One region of the Streptomyces sp. NPDC046261 genome, then DNA from elsewhere that is predicted to be linked to it. Evidence: riboswitches for the same ligand, from Rfam matches in the RefSeq annotation. Region 1 holds a riboswitch; each other region holds the start of a gene.

What was found. Region 1 has a riboswitch for cyclic di-AMP ahead of ABZ956_RS24585 (M23 family metallopeptidase). Riboswitches for the same ligand answer to the same signal wherever they lie in the genome.
Positions count from the first base shown of each region.
Region 2: it holds a riboswitch for cyclic di-AMP, as region 1 does, so the genes downstream of both, ABZ956_RS08620 (C40 family peptidase) here and ABZ956_RS24585 (M23 family metallopeptidase) in region 1, are expected to answer to the same signal.
Region 3: it holds a riboswitch for cyclic di-AMP, as region 1 does, so the genes downstream of both, ABZ956_RS20555 (peptidoglycan DD-metalloendopeptidase family protein) here and ABZ956_RS24585 (M23 family metallopeptidase) in region 1, are expected to answer to the same signal.
Region 4: it holds a riboswitch for cyclic di-AMP, as region 1 does, so the genes downstream of both, ABZ956_RS19545 (C40 family peptidase) here and ABZ956_RS24585 (M23 family metallopeptidase) in region 1, are expected to answer to the same signal.

Region 1 is NZ_JBEYZU010000017.1:35,564-39,198, reverse strand. It holds gene ABZ956_RS24595 (DEAD/DEAH box helicase) at 1-379, shown strand, start outside; gene ABZ956_RS24590 (PP2C family protein-serine/threonine phosphatase) at 598-1,800, shown strand; cyclic di-AMP (ydaO/yuaA leader) riboswitch at 1,940-2,077, shown strand; gene ABZ956_RS24585 (M23 family metallopeptidase) at 2,200-3,369, shown strand; gene ABZ956_RS24580 (MFS transporter) at 3,499-3,635, shown strand, end outside.
Region 2 is NZ_JBEYZU010000003.1:399,250-402,884, reverse strand. It holds gene ABZ956_RS08625 (carboxylesterase family protein) at 1-1,151, opposite strand, end outside; gene ABZ956_RS08620 (C40 family peptidase) at 1,237-1,710, opposite strand; cyclic di-AMP (ydaO/yuaA leader) riboswitch at 1,714-1,865, opposite strand; gene ABZ956_RS08615 (endo alpha-1,4 polygalactosaminidase) at 2,113-2,853, opposite strand; gene ABZ956_RS08610 (spherulation-specific family 4 protein) at 2,967-3,635, opposite strand, start outside.
Region 3 is NZ_JBEYZU010000011.1:101,912-105,546, reverse strand. It holds gene ABZ956_RS20565 (HPr family phosphocarrier protein) at 1-97, shown strand, start outside; gene ABZ956_RS20560 (GntR family transcriptional regulator) at 254-934, opposite strand; gene ABZ956_RS20555 (peptidoglycan DD-metalloendopeptidase family protein) at 1,174-1,959, opposite strand; cyclic di-AMP (ydaO/yuaA leader) riboswitch at 1,971-2,125, opposite strand; gene ABZ956_RS20550 (pitrilysin family protein) at 2,373-3,635, opposite strand, start outside.
Region 4 is NZ_JBEYZU010000010.1:59,893-63,527, forward strand. It holds gene ABZ956_RS19535 (ATP-dependent Clp protease proteolytic subunit) at 1-486, shown strand, start outside; gene ABZ956_RS19540 (hypothetical protein) at 492-812, shown strand; cyclic di-AMP (ydaO/yuaA leader) riboswitch at 1,097-1,302, shown strand; gene ABZ956_RS19545 (C40 family peptidase) at 1,306-1,794, shown strand; gene ABZ956_RS19550 (ATP-binding protein) at 2,020-2,457, opposite strand; gene ABZ956_RS19555 (helix-turn-helix transcriptional regulator) at 2,702-3,571, shown strand; gene ABZ956_RS19560 (DUF397 domain-containing protein) at 3,581-3,635, shown strand, end outside.

The sequences.
Region 1 (3,635 bases):
CCCGGAGCTCGCCCGCATCACCGGTGCCCGCGAGCCCAGTGGCGTCCCGGTCGTCATCGCGGCCCCGGCCCCGGCCCAGCCGCAGGGCGCCGGCAAGTCCCGCTCGCGCGGTTCCGGTTCCGGCGGGGGCGCCGGTACGTCCGGCGGCTCGCGCGGCAGCCGGGGCGGCCGCGGCCGCACCCGTACCGACGCCGCGGGCGCTCCCGCCGCGGGCGGTTCCGGCAGCGGCAACGGCGGCGGGCGTCCCTTCCGCGGCTTCGGCGGCAACGGCGGCGGCGAGGGTTCGCGCCGCTCGGGCGGCACCCGCCCGGGCAACGCCGTCGGCCGCCCGCGCCGCGGTGGCGGCGGCGGTGGCGGTCGCCGGTCGGCGGCTTCCTGACGCTTGCGTCACGCTGACGGTGTGACGCAGACGTTGTGACGTTCTGACGTGCAGCACAGAGGCGGGGTCCGGTTTTCCGGGCCCCGCCTCTGTGCTGCTCCGCCCTTCGCGGAAAAGGCCCCGTCCGGCGCAACACCGTTCGCGACGGCGCGCCCGCTGCGCAAGGGTGGAACGCGATGCCCAGGGACGGCGGCCGGTCAGGAGAACGCACGGTGGGGATGTCAGAGGCGCGCGAGCCCCGGTCGGAGCCACCCGTCGCGCACGGCCACCGGGCCCGTCTGCGGCAGTCCGTGGCGCGTCGGCTGCCCGCGGCCCTGATCCTCTCGGGCGTCGTCTTCGACGTCCTGACCCCCTCCCACTACTCCTCCGCCCCCTTCTTCGCCTGCTCACCCCTCATCGCGGCAGCGATGCTGTCCCATGGCGCCACGCTCGTCACCGCCGTCACGGCCCTGACCGCCATGACCACCCTCACGATCACCCGCCGGGTGCCCGAGACGGGCGAGGCCGTCACCGAGGTCGTGACCGTGCTGGCCGTCGCCGCCCTCGCCCTCGGCATCAACCGCGTCGTACGCCACGGCGACCGCAAGCTGGCCTCCGCCCGGTGCATCGCGGAGGCGGCCCAGCGAGCCGTGCTGCCCGCGCCTCCCGCCCGCATCGGCGGACTGCGCGTGGCCGCGCGCTACCTGGCGGCGCAGGCCGACGCCCGGATCGGCGGTGACCTCTTCGCCGTGCAGGAGACCCCGTACGGCGTGCGCGCCATCGTGGGCGACGTACGCGGCAAGGGGCTCGGCGCGGTGGAGGCGGTCGCCGTCGTGATCGGCGCGTTCCGGGAAGCGGCGGAGCACGAGCGCACGCTGGAGGGGCTCGCCGTGCGATTGGAGCGCGCGTTGCAGAGGGAGGGCGCCCGGCGCGCGAACCTCGATGAGAGCGAGGGCTTCACCACCGCCGTACTCGCCGAGGTCCCGCCCGGCACCACCGCGCTGCGCCTGGTCAACCGCGGCCATCCGCCGCCGCTCCTGCTCCACGCCGACGGCACGGTCGGCGAGGCGTACCCGGGCGCTCCGGCGCTGCCGCTCGGCATGGGGGAGCTGGGGATGTGGCCCGACCGCGTGGAGGAGTGGGAGTTCCCGGCGGGGTCCACGCTGCTGCTGTTTACGGACGGGGTCACCGAGGCGCGGGATGCGGAAGGCAACTTCTACAACCCGCGGGAGCGCCTCAACGGCAAGCAGTTCAGGAACCCGGAGGCGCTGCTCGACGCCCTCACGGCGGATGTCGTCCGGCACGCGGGCGGCCCGGCCGACGACGACATGGCCCTGCTCGCCATCCGGCGCGGTGACGGCCGCCACCGCCCCGCCGTCATCACCCACACACTCACCCGGACCACCACCCGTACCGTCCGCGTTCGGACGGATAACAACTGACGAACGGTCAGCGGACGCGCTCCGCGCGATCCGCCCAAGAGGCGTGCCATTTCGTGCATTCGGCTTGGAATCCGGTGGCGATGTCTATTAACGTTCGATAACGCAGCGCGGTCGTTGCAGCCGCCGCAAGAGGCGGCGCCGCGCGCCTTCGCCGAATCCCGTGGGCGGAACCGGGGAACCATCAACTCTGGGGTGAATCGGACCGCGCGCCGGCCCGTAGGAGACCTTCCTGCTCCGAACCCGTCAGCTAACCCGGTAGGCGAGTAGGAAGGAAAGGAGTGCGCCTCCGTGGCGTCCAACAGGCCTGCTCTCGACGACGGTTCGCATGACTCTTCGTACGATTCCGCGTACGACTCTGCGTATGACTCCGCGTACGACTCGCTGTATGACTCCGACCCTGTGAACGGCGCTCCGGGTGAGGCCCCGGCCGGTCCAGCCTTCGCCCCTGACGACACCGCCTTCGCCGGCTTCGACGCCGGCGAGGGCTTCGACGCCGGCTCCGGCTCCGAGACCGAGGAGACCTGGAGCGAGTGGAATCCGGCCGAGGGCACCACGGCGGCGCCCGTCCGCGGCAGGCACCGTGTCGTCAAGCAGCGCGGCGGCACGATGGCCCGCAGCGGCGCGGTGCTGGGCGTCGGCGTCATCGCGGCGGTCGGCGCGGGCGGTATGGCGAGCGCGCAGGACCGCCCGCCGACGCCGATATCCGTGCCCGACCTGGCGCAGAAGCTCCCGGGCGTCGGCTCCCTCATAGCCGGCGGCGAGGAGAAGCAGGCCGCGAACTCCGAGGCCGACCACGCGGAGGCCGGGCCGGCCGCCGAGGCCCCGGCCGTCGTGGCGGCCACGCGCAGCACCGCGGACGCCGGCGAGGCGCTGCGCGCCCGCATCCTGCAGCAGGCCGAGCGCCAGCAGGACGCCGCCGACGAAGCCGCGCGGGAGAGCGAGGCGCGGGCCGCCGCCGAGCAGCAGCGCAAGGCCGCGGCGGAGAAGGCCCAGGCGCACGAGGCACGGGAAGCGCAGGAAGCCCAGCAAGCGCAAGAGGCCCAGGAGGCGCGGGCGGCGGCGCGTGCCGCCGAGGCGGAGCCACAGGGGGCCGGTCCGGGCGAGGCCGAACGGCCCGCCGCGCCGGCGAAGCGCTCCCCGGCTGCCGCCGGAAAGCGCGGTTCCGTCGCCGCCGGCTCGTACACCCTGCCCGTGGGCTCGTACACCCTCACCGCCGGCTTCGGCCAGGCCGGCAGCATGTGGTCCGCGAACCACACCGGCGAGGACTTCGCCGCCCCCACCGGCACCCCCGTCAAGGCTGTGAGCGGCGGTACGGTCACGCAGGCCGGGTGGGCCGGCGCGTACGGCTACCGCATCGTGCTGACGCTCGGCGACGGCACCGAGATCTGGTACTGCCACCTGTCGTCGATGGTGGTCACGTCCGGGAAGGTCGGTACGGGCACGGTCATCGCCCGCGTCGGCGCGACCGGCAACGTCACCGGCCCCCACCTGCATCTGGAGGTACGGCCGGGAGGCGGCTCACCGGTGGACCCGCTGTCGTGGCTGCGCGCGAAGGGACTGCGGCCGTAACCGACGGCGGTGGCCGGCGGACGGACGGAGACGGGCGGCCGCCGCAACCGCAGAGAGGCAGCCGGGTTACAGGCGGCCCGGATCTGATTTGCCGGGAATGTTCTGCGTGCGATCGGGAAATCAGAGCATGTGACGACGACCGCGACGACGATCAGCACGTCAGTGCCCTCCCGCCTGGACCGGCTGCCCTGGTCCCGGTGGCACTGGACCGTGGTGATCGGCCTCGGGACCGTCTGGATCCTGGACGGCCTGGAGGTGACGGTCGT
Region 2 (3,635 bases), on a different contig from region 1:
CCGCCGGCGGAGTGCGCGTCCGCCAGGTGCAGGGAGGGGACGCGGAAGAGCACGTCGGCGTGGACGAGTTCGTAGAGCGCGGCGGCGGAGGCGCCCGGGTGGGCGGCGCGGTAGGCGCGCTCGCCGTCGGGTGCGGGGGCGAAGGCCCGCAGCGCCGTCGTGGCGTCCTCCTCGGTGATCTTCTCCAGGCTGCCGGTCAGCACCAGGAACGGCCGGAACTCGTCGCGGGTGTGGCCGGTCAGCAGGCCGACCTCGCTCGCGCGGCCGTCGCGCAGGGTCCGCCAGGGCACGTCCGGCACCAGGTCGCCGTCCACGACCGGGCAGAAGGGGACGCCCGAGCGGGCCAGTCTGCCCCAGCGGTCGACGTGGGCGGGCAGTCCGGCCATGAGCGCGTCCACCTCGTCGGCCAGGCGCTGCGGCGCGATCGTGGCGAGGGAGGCGACGGTGGGGGTGCCGCCGAGCCGGGCGGCGAGGGTGGCGGCGATGTCGCGGGCGAGGGCGGGGGTGGTGTAGAGGCCCGGTACGGACTGGGTGACGGCCCGCCGGAAGAGGCCGGCGGCGCGTGGGGCGGCCAGCAGGGTGGCGATCGAGCCCGCTCCGGCGGACTGGCCGCAGAGGGTGACGCGGTCCGGGTTGCCGCCGAAGCGGGCGATGTTCTCCTGTACCCACTCCAGGGCCGCGATCTGGTCGAGCAGGCCGCGGTTGGCGGGGGCGCCGGCGAGCTCGGCGAAGCCTTCGGCGCCCACCCGGTAGTTGACGGTGACCACGACCAGGCCGTGCCGGGCGAGGAGCGTGGCGTCGTACAGGGGGTCGCTCGCGGCACCCGCGAGGTAGGCACCGCCCGTGATCCACACCAGGACCGGCAGCCCGGACCCGCCGGCGTCCGGGGACCAGACGTTGAGCGTGAGCCAGTCGGTGCCGGGGATGCCTCCGGGGGTACGGAAGGGGCCGGACTGCGGGGGCGGTGGCCCGAACTCCACGGCGTCCCGTGTCCCGTCCCAGGACGGTGGCGGCTGGGGTGCGGCGAAGCGCAGTTCGCCGACCGGTGGCCGGGCGTAGGGGATGCCGCGGAAGACCGCGAGTCCCTTCTCGGTCCGTCCCCGGACCGTGCCCTGGACGGTGCGTATCTCCACGCCGGTGCCGCTGGTCATCCGCGCCCCTTCCCGAAACCGCCGGACGGGCTGGATTCTGGGCCCGTCCGGCGTCCGGGGACAAGGGGGCGCCGTGGTGCGGCGGCTACTTCACGCGGCCGTACCAGACGCTGTTGGTCCAGATCTTCTCCAGCCGGACGGAGCCGCCGGGCTTGGGAGAGTGCCAGATCTTGTTGCTACCCGCGTAGATCCCCACGTGGTAGACGTTGCTGCCGGAGTGGAAGAAGACGAGGTCACCGACCTGGCGGGAGCCGCTGCTCAGGTGCCGGGTGGAGTTGTACTGGCTCTGGGCGGTGCGCGGGAGGTTCTTGCCGACCTTCTTGAACGAGTAGAGCGTCAGGCCCGAGCAGTCGAACCGGTTCGGGCCCGTGGCGCCGTACTGGTAGGGGGAGCCCTTCTTGGAGGCCGCGACCTTCAGTGCCTTCTCGCCCGGGGTCGCCGCCTGGGCGCCGGTGGCGAGGCCGGGGACGAGCACCGATGCCGCCAGTGTGGCGGCGGTGAGGGCCGACGCGGTGCCGGCCCGGGAAACGAGTGCAGGTATGCGAGGCAACGCAGACATGCCAAAGCCCTTCGGCATCCGCCTACGAAAGATGACCTGTCGGGTTCGGGCTGCGAAGTTGCCCGGCCACAGTGTGGCTTCACCCCAAGGACCACCGCTTTCGTGGTCCGTACCGCTTGGGTCTCCCGCTCCTGCCGATTCGACGTTTCGATACCGAACCCGGTGCGGCGGCAGGACTCGGCGTCCGCCCGGGTCGCCCGCCTCGGTGACGGGATCTTGTGTTCGGTGAGAGATCCTGCACCATCAATCGCTCAAATTCGGTGCCCAAACGGCCATCTGTGAACTTCTTCACTTCGGGGTCGAACACGGAACCGCAGCCCCTCCACCACCCGCCGTCTGCGCCTAAACCCTTGCCCCGCAGGGGACTTGAAGCACGCGGGCCCCGGTGGCGGAATGCGCGGTTCAGCACGGCCGGCGCCACGCGTCCAGCTCGAGCCTCTTGCGCATCGAGCTCAGCCCGAGCCGCTTCGCCGTCCCGCAGAACTCCTCCGGCGACAGGTCGTATTCGACATGGAAGACCGCTTTGTTCTGCTTCACGAACGGGGTGAGCTTCTCGCACTCCCCGTACTGCGCGCACTGTTCGTTGACCGCGAAGTCGAAGTCCCGGACCAGCTCGGGGATCTGCTCGAGGTCGTTCTTCAAACCGATGGCCAGCCCCCGCTCATGAGCCAGCTTCACCAGCATCCGGTTGAAGGCCAGCTGGTCCGCGGCCGACAGCGGGAATCCGGTGCGGTTGCGGAAGCCCTCGGTCAGATCGGGCTCCACCGCGTCGAAGCCCTTTTGCCGGCACATGTCGATGCGCGCGGCCATGAGGGGCCGCAGCGTGTCGAGACGGCGGATGTCCAGCCACTTCTCACCGTCCCAGCCCTTGTTGTTCCTGCCGAGCAGCGACTTGGGGAAGCGCGCGTGGTCCGGCCGGAAGTCCTCCCAGGCCCCGGCGTTGATGTAACAGATCACCTTGCGGCCCCGGGCGTGCAGGCGCGCCACCGTTTCGGCGGAGTTCTCGAAACCGTCGATGTCGTAGACGGGGACGTCCACGGAGGTGTCGACCTTCCCGCCGAGCTGCCACTGCCAGCGCAGGCCCGGCCGGGGCTGCCAGCGGCGGGCGGCCCGGGGCGAAGCGCCGTCCGGGGCCGCCGTCATCCGGTCCACCGGGCTCTCGCCACCCGGCTCCGCCGCCTCCTCGGCCGGGGTCGAACAGGCCGCGAGGACGAGCAGCAGCGCGCCGAGGAGGCCCGCGCGGGCCCGGCGGCCGGTCACCGGGCCACCGGCAGCGGTGCGCTGCACCACGGGTTGGCCCCCGTCCCCGGCACCGCGCAGTGCACCCCCGCACCCCGCGCCCCGGCCATGCGGGCCACCTGCGCCTGCTGCCCCTCGGGCACCCCGTGGACCAGGTGACAGAAACGCCCGGGCGGATGGTCGGCCGTCCAGTCGGGCACCCCGGCGCGCCGGTAGTCCTCCCAGGTCCCCTCGAAGGTGACGAGGACATCGGCGAGCGCGGCGTAGCCCGGGTCGGGGTGCGTGCCGGGGTTCAGCACGGCCGTGCGCGCGCCGAGCACCCGGGCGGTCATGACCAGCCACCGGTAGCGCGGCAGCAGGGCCGCGTGCGCGGCCGCCTGGTCGAAGAAGACCCCGTCCACGTCGTACCACCTGCGGTGTCTGCGGACGTCGGCGACCACCGCGCGGGGCGGGCGCCGGCCGTAGGCGGTGTCGACGTAGCCCAGCAGCCGCACGCCCGCCGCGCGCAGCCGCCCGGCGGCGGCCCGGAAGTGCGGGTCGGGGCGGCTGCCGGGGCCGTCCGCGACGTTGAGCACGACCGCGTGCGGGCCGGGGGCGGCCGCCGTCAGTGCCGTCAGCGCCGCCCATGCTCCCGGGTTCACGGCCGGATGCGCGTACAGCGGGACGAGCAGGCGCCGGCCGTCCCC
Region 3 (3,635 bases), on a different contig from region 1:
CGTCCTCGCCACCGAGGCGGACGGTGCCGAGGCCGCGCTCGACCGTCTGGCCAAGCTGGTCGCCGAGGGGCTCGAGGAGCTTCCCGAGACCGTCTGATCCACCGGGCCCGCTCCGTATACCGCGGGTGTGTGCGACGGGGCCGCGGCGGCCGACTCGAGGCAGCCGCGGCCCCGTTGTCCGCGCCGCCCGCGTTGTCAGCGGGAATGCCCGTGAATTACCCGCCGCTATTCGCACACGGATAGCGGCTCATTGTTAAGAACGCGCGCCCGCCGTGTTGACGGATTGTTTCGGGCCCGGCATCCGGTTCGCGTCCGCGGGCCGCCACTGCCGGAATGTCCCGGGCGAACGGCCGGCCCGGGCGACGGCCAGGTTCCGCGCCCGCTCGGCGTCCCCGCGGGCCACCGCGTCCACCAGCGCCCCGCACGCCTGCCAGCTCTCCAGCGGCCGGACCGGCGGCTCGGCCGCGTACACCCAGGCGATCTTGCGCCGCAGCTGGGTGAGGAGCGCCGCCAGGCTGGGGCTGCCGGACGCCTGGGCGAGGGTCTCGTCGAACCACTCGCCCAGCGGACGCAATTCACTGGCGCGGCCCGTACGCGCGCGCTCCTGGCCGAGGCGGACCAGCCCCCGCAGGACCTTCAGATGAGCCTCGGTACGCCGCTGGGCGGCCCGGGCGGCGCCCAGCGGCTCCAGCAGGGCGCGGACGTCGAGCAGGTCGGCGGCCTCGCGCTCGGTGGGTTCGGCGACACAGGCGCCGGCATGCCGCCGGGTGGTCACGAAGCCCTCGGAGGCCAGGGTGCGCAGCGCTTCGCGCACCGGCACCCGGGAGACGCCGTAACGGCGTGCCAGGAGTTCCTCGATGAGCCTGCTGCCGGGTGGAAAGGTGCCGGAGACGATGTCGTCGCGGATCGCCGTGCACACGGCGTGCGCGGAAATACCGCCCCTCTTGTGCACTACCTCGTCATCGCCGTTCACGTACGGCCCCGCATGGGTGTACCTCCGACTTATGACTTAACCCCCGTGTATCACGGCCGATTGACGCCCGTTCAGTGACTCTATGGCAACCGGGTGGGATTTCCGATGGGTCCGCCGATTCATGGATATCTTTTGGCCAAACGCGAAGGCCCCGGCCGTGGGGCCGGGGCCTTGCGCGAAGAGTGGTGCCGCGACGCGTTCTACAGGCTGACGCCGTGGGCGCTCATGTAGGCGATCGGGTCGATGTCGGAGCCGTAGGTGGCGCCGGTGCGGGCCTCGAAGTGCAGGTGCGGGCCGGTGACGTTGCCGGTCGCGCCGGAGAGGCCGATCTGCTGGCCCGGGGTGACCGTCTGGCCGACGGAGACGTCGAGGGACGACAGGTGGGCGTACTGGGTGTACGTGCCGTCGTTGTGCTTGATGACGACGTTGTTGCCGTACGCGCCGCCCCAGCCGGCCTCGACGATGGTGCCGGCGGCGACCGAGCGGACCGAGGTGCCGGTCTCGGCGTGGATGTCGATGCCGGTGTGGCTGCCGGAGGACCACAGGCCGCTGGAGGCCTTGTAGGAGGTGGAGACGTAGGAGCTGTCGATCGGGCTCACGTACGTGCCCAGGCGCTTGCGCTCCTCGTCGCGGGCGGCGCGCTCCTTGGCGGCGCGCTCCTCCTCGATCTTGCGCTTGGCCTCTTCGGCGCGCTGCTTGGCCTCGGCGGCCTTCTGCTTGGCCGTGGCCTCGGCCTGGAGCCGGATGGCGGCCTCGTCGGCGGCGCTGCGCTGGGTCTCGGCCTGGGCGTCGACGTTGTCGGCCATGACGTCACCGATGACGATGGCCTGGGTCAGGCCGGTGTCCTCGGTGCGGTGGCCGTCGTCGGTGGAGGCGAAGGCCGGGGCGGCGACGCCGGCGACCACACCCGCGGCGGTGAGGGTGGCTATGCCCGCCACATTGGCGCTGACACGCGCGGCTCGACTCGGACGACGGTGCTTACCCATGCCTGGGCGATCCTTTCCTTCCTTCTCGCCTACCGGGTTAGCTGACGGGTTCGGAGCAGGAAGGTCTCCTACGGCTCCCTCGTGAAAGGGACCCGATTCACCCCAGGGACGTTTGGGTCCCCGGCTCCCCTTGGCTGGTGCCTCGGGGACTCGGCGATGGCTGCCCGGGACCGCGGTTGCGGCTCCGATCTGACGGACTGCCGCCCTGACGCTAATCCGCGTCGGATTCGAACGGCAAACAGAACGGGGCTTTTATGACCTACGCCACACGACCAACGTGCAACCACTGCATGAAATTGGACATAAGGGAGGCGCGTGTGCCTCATCGGGCTCACGCGCCTCTCTTGTCCGCTCATATCCGGCACGGAGTACGGGAATACGGCGGCTGAACCTCCGTCAGGCAGCTCCGTCCGTCAGGCGGGGATGACGGTCACCTCGCCGATGCCCAGCGCCTTGACCGGCTCGAGGATCTCGGCGGCGTCACCGACGAGGACGGTGACCATACGGTCGACCGGGAACGCGCTGACGACGGCCGCCGTGGCCTCCACCGTGCCGGTCTCCGCCAGGCGTTCGTACAGCCGCGCCTGGAAGTCGTCCGGCAGGTACTGCTCGACCTGGTCGGCGAGGGTGCCCGCGACGGCCGCCGCCGTCTCGTACTTCAGCGGTGCGACGCCGACCAGGTTCTGCACGGCGACGTCACGCTCGGCCTCCGTCAGGCCCTCCGCGGCCAGCGTCCGCAGCACCGTCCACAGGTCCTCGAGCGCCGGACCGGTGTTGGGGGTGTCCACGGAGCCGCTGATGGCGAGCATGCCCGTGCCCGTGGCGCCCTGGGCCGGGGGCACCGAGCGCAGCACCTGGCCGAAGGCGCGGACGCCGTAGGTGTAGCCCTTCTCCTCGCGCAGGACGCGGTCCAGTCGGGAGGTGAGGGTGCCGCCTAGGCAGTACGTGCCCAGCACCTGGGCGGGCCAGACGCGCTCGTGCCGGTCGGGTCCCGCGCGGCCGATGAGCAGCTGGGTCTGGACGGCGCCGGGGCGGTCCACGATCACGACGCGGCCGGTGTCGTCCGCGGTGACCGCGGGGACGGGCCGGGGCTCGGCGCTCGAGCCGGTCCAGGCGCCGAGGGACTCGGCGAGGGCCTGGTCGAGGTCGATGCCGGTGAAGTCGCCGACGATCACGGCCGTCGCCGTGGCGGGGCGGACGTGGTCCTCGTAGAAGGCGCGCACGGCGGCGGCGTCGATGCGCTTGACGGTCTCCTCGCTGCCCTGGCGGGGGCGGGAGAGCCGGGAGTCGGCCGGGAAGAGCTCGGCGGACAGCGCCATGGCGGCCCGGCGGGCGGGGTTGGCCAGCTCGTGCGGGATCTCGTCCAGCCGGTTGTTCACGAGGCGCTCGACCTCGTCGGCGGGGAAGGCCGGGGCGCGCAGGGCGTCGGCGAGCAGGCCGAGGGCCTTGGCCAGCCGGGAGGCCGGGACCTCCAGGGACAGGCGCACGGCGGGGTGGTCGGCGTGCGCGTCGAGGGTGGCGCCGCAGCGCTCCAGCTCGGCGGTGAAGTCCTCGGCGCTGAGCTTGTCGGTGCCCTCGGAGAAGGCACGCGCCATGATCGTGGCCAGCCCGTCCAGGCCCTCGGGCTCGGCCTCCAGGGGCGCGGCCAGGCTGATCTCGACGGCGACGACCTGCTG
Region 4 (3,635 bases), on a different contig from region 1:
ATCGCGCAGCTGATGCACCTCGAATACGCGGCGCCCGAGCGGGACATCTCCCTCTACATCAATTCCCCCGGCGGCTCCTTCGGGGCCATGTGCGCCGTCCACGACACGATGCGCTTCATCAGCTGTGACATCGAGACCATCTGCCTGGGCCAGGCCGCCTCGGCCGCCGCCGTCCTGCTGGCGGCCGGCACCCCGGGCAAGCGCCTGCTGCTCCCGCACGCCCGGTTGCTCATCCACCAGCCGTCCCTCGCCGAACCCGTCCAGGGGCAGCCCTCGGACCTGGCGATCCAGGCCGCGGAGCTGCTGCGGGTCCGCGACGGCCTGGTGGAGATGCTGGCGCTGCACACCGGGCAGGACGCGGAGCGCGTGCGGCGGGACCTCGAGCGCGACACCTTCCTCGACGCCGAGGCGGCGGTGGCCTACGGCCTGGCCGACCGGATCATCACCGACCGCCGGCCGCTCGGCGCGCCGGCCGGGGCGAGGTGAGGCGGATGCCGTCGGAGAAGTGGCCCCCGGAGCTGACGCCGCTGCCCGCCCTGACCCGCGCCGAGGGCGAAGTGGTCGACCGCTATCTGGAAGTACTGGATCTCCTCGGCCGGATCAACCCGGCTCGCACGCAGGGCACGTACAGTGCGCTACGAGCCGCGCAGACGCTCGCGCTCGCGGCCGCCGGGCTGCGCGACGCGCTGACGGTCATGCACGAACGCGACGAACGCGAGATATACGGGGGAACGCTGGCGCGAGCGATGCGGGTCCTGGACGGCGAACGCCGGGCCCGGCGGGTGATGTTGCCGCCGGAGCCGCCGAACTGAGGAGCGGAAACATTCTTCCCCCGATCTCCTCCAGACAACGGATGCGATCGTAGACGACCCGCAGTGATCACTTCGGGCGGTGCGCGTACTCGACGCTCGAAGAGATCGCTTCGCCGCAGGTGACGAACTCAGCAGGGAAGGGTCACCACCACCAAATCGCCCCGTGTCCACCCGAATTGCCCAGAGGTGACGAGGGTCACATATGGTGGGATCCGCTCGGCTTGGGCGCCGGGACTGCGCCAAGATCCGTCCGACGACAAGACCCCGCCACCGCGGCGGGGCGGTCCGGGCGGACGCCGAACCCTGCCGCCGCCGGGGCGACTGGTCGACATAAGTGCACCGGCAGGGATGGAGGACCCGAGCACGACGGGACGGCGGGAGAGCGACAACTGCCGTACGTCCCTTGGGGTGAAGCCGCTCACGCGGCCGGGCATTCTTCGCCTGCCCGAACCCGACAGGTCATCCTTCACAGGCGGCTGACGAAGGGTTTGGCATGGGCGCGCACAAACGTCCCTCAATGCTGTCCAGGACGGGGGCTCTGCCCCTGTCCGTGAAATCCGCCCTGACTCTCGCGGCCGTCGGTGCCACGGTGCTGGCACCGGGCGCCACCAACGACGCGGAAGCCGCGACCATCTCCAACACGGCCCTGCAGATCGCGGCCTCGAAGGCGGGCTCCCCCTATCAGTGGGGCGCGACGGGTCCCTTCCGCTTCGACTGCTCCGGGCTGACCCAGTACTCCTTCAAGCGGGCCGGCAAGCAGCTGCCCCGCACCGCACAGGACCAGTACAACCGCGTCCGGCACATCCCCGGTCTCTCCCGCACCCGGGGCGACCTGGTGTTCTTCCACGGCCGCGGTGGCGTCTACCACGTGGGGATATACGCCGGGAACAACAGGATCTGGCACGCCCCCAAGACCGGATCGGTCGTCCGCCTCGAGCGCATCTGGACCCGTAGCGTCTCCTACGGCCGCGTGAACGGCTGACCCGCCGAGCGGGGCCCCGGCGCCCGGTGTCACCCACCCATCGCGCCGGACCTCGACCACGCCGCACCCGACGCGCCGAGCGCATCTTCCGTGGCAGCGGACCCGGCTGCCTTCCCGGTGCCCCACCGGCACCCGCGACACCCGCGAACCCACCGGTTCAGGAGCGCGCTCCACGAGAGCGCCGGGCCGGGCGGACCACCGCCCGGCCCTCCACGCGCTGCCGGTTCAGCGGACCGGCACCGGCGGCACCCTCCACGGCATACGGATCCACACGGTCTTGCCTCCGTCGGCGGTCGGCGTGACGCGGAGAGCGCCGCCATGCTCGGCGGTGAGAGAGCGGATGATCACCAGACCGCGTCCGTTGTCCTGCTGGACGGCGGCCGGCAGCCGCCTGGGGTGACAGGGATGGCTGTCCGTGACCCCGATCCGCAGCTCCTCGCCCCGCTCGAGGCGGACGTCCACCGTAAAGGTGGGCGACCGGCCGTGGGTGTGCTGCACGGCGTTGGTGGCCAGTTCGGAGACGATCAGCCGGACCGCGTCGGCGGCGTCCGTACCGGCGGGCAGGCCCCATTCCATGAGCACGTCCATGACATAGCGCCGGGCCGCGGAGACCGAGGCGGGGCTGCTCGGCAGAGTGACGGCTGCTTCCTGGTGATCTGCCATGGCGCTGTCCCTTTCCCACCGGTGCCGGACTCCGACGCGCGGCGTGCGGTGAAGTCGGAAAGCGGCTCCGGACGGCTCTTCGCGACAGCGTGCCACTGTTCACGGGTGCGATGGGCGCGATCCACCGGATTGTGGATATATCTGTCGCTCGAAGCGGTGAACTCTGCTACGAGAGACCGGATTTGGACGGCAGACTGGTCTATTGACTCTGACGAGTGGATTTGAGCGGCGGGGAGGAGAGCTGATGCGGAACGGACCCGCGGTGCGCCGTCGCAAACTCGGCGCGGAGCTGCGCCGGCAGCGGGAGCTGACCGGGATGACGAGCCGGGAGGCGGCGGGGGCGGTCGGCTGGCACCAGTCGAAGGTGAGCCGGATCGAGACGGGCATCAGCGGCGTGAAACCCGCGGACGTGGCCCGGCTGCTGGATGTGTACCGCGTCTCGGACCCGGAACTGAGGGCGCTGCTGGGAGCGCTGTGCGGGGCGGGGTCCAAGGACGCGGAGGGGTCCCGGCGCGGGTGGTGGTACGCCTACCGCGATCTGCTGCCTTCGGCGTATCTCGACTTCATCAGCCTGGAGTCGGAGGCGTCCCACGCCCGGACGCTGGAGACCACGGTGGTGCCCGGCCTGTTGCAGACGCGGGAGTACGCCAGGGCCGTGACCCGGGCCGCGCTGTGCGACCCGCCGGCGGAACAGGTCGAGGAGCTCGTCCGGGTGCGCATGGCCCGGCAGTCGGTGCTGGAAGGGGAGCGTCCGTTGCAGCTCCGCGCGGTGCTCGACGAGGCGGTGCTGCGGCACGAGGTCGGTGGCCCGGAGGTCATAGCGGGACAGTTGCGCCATCTGTTGGCCATGGGTTCGCTGCCGCATGTGCGGCTGCACGTGCTGCCGTTCACCAGTGGAAACCATATCGGCATCACCGGCCCTTTCGTTATCTTCTCCTTTCCGCGCATCGCCGATCTGGACGTGGTTGTTCTCGACCATTTGACGAGTAGCCTCTATCTGGAGCGCAAAGAGGACCTCCGGGCGTACGGCTCGGCGTTCACCACGCTCCAGGCGCACGCCCTCTCGCACGAGAACTCGTTGGATTACATCGCCGGGATCAGCGACGGCGCGTAAGGAGGCAACATGTCCGCAATGCCTCGGTACGTACCCTCTCCATCGGCTCACGCCGGCCGCTGCG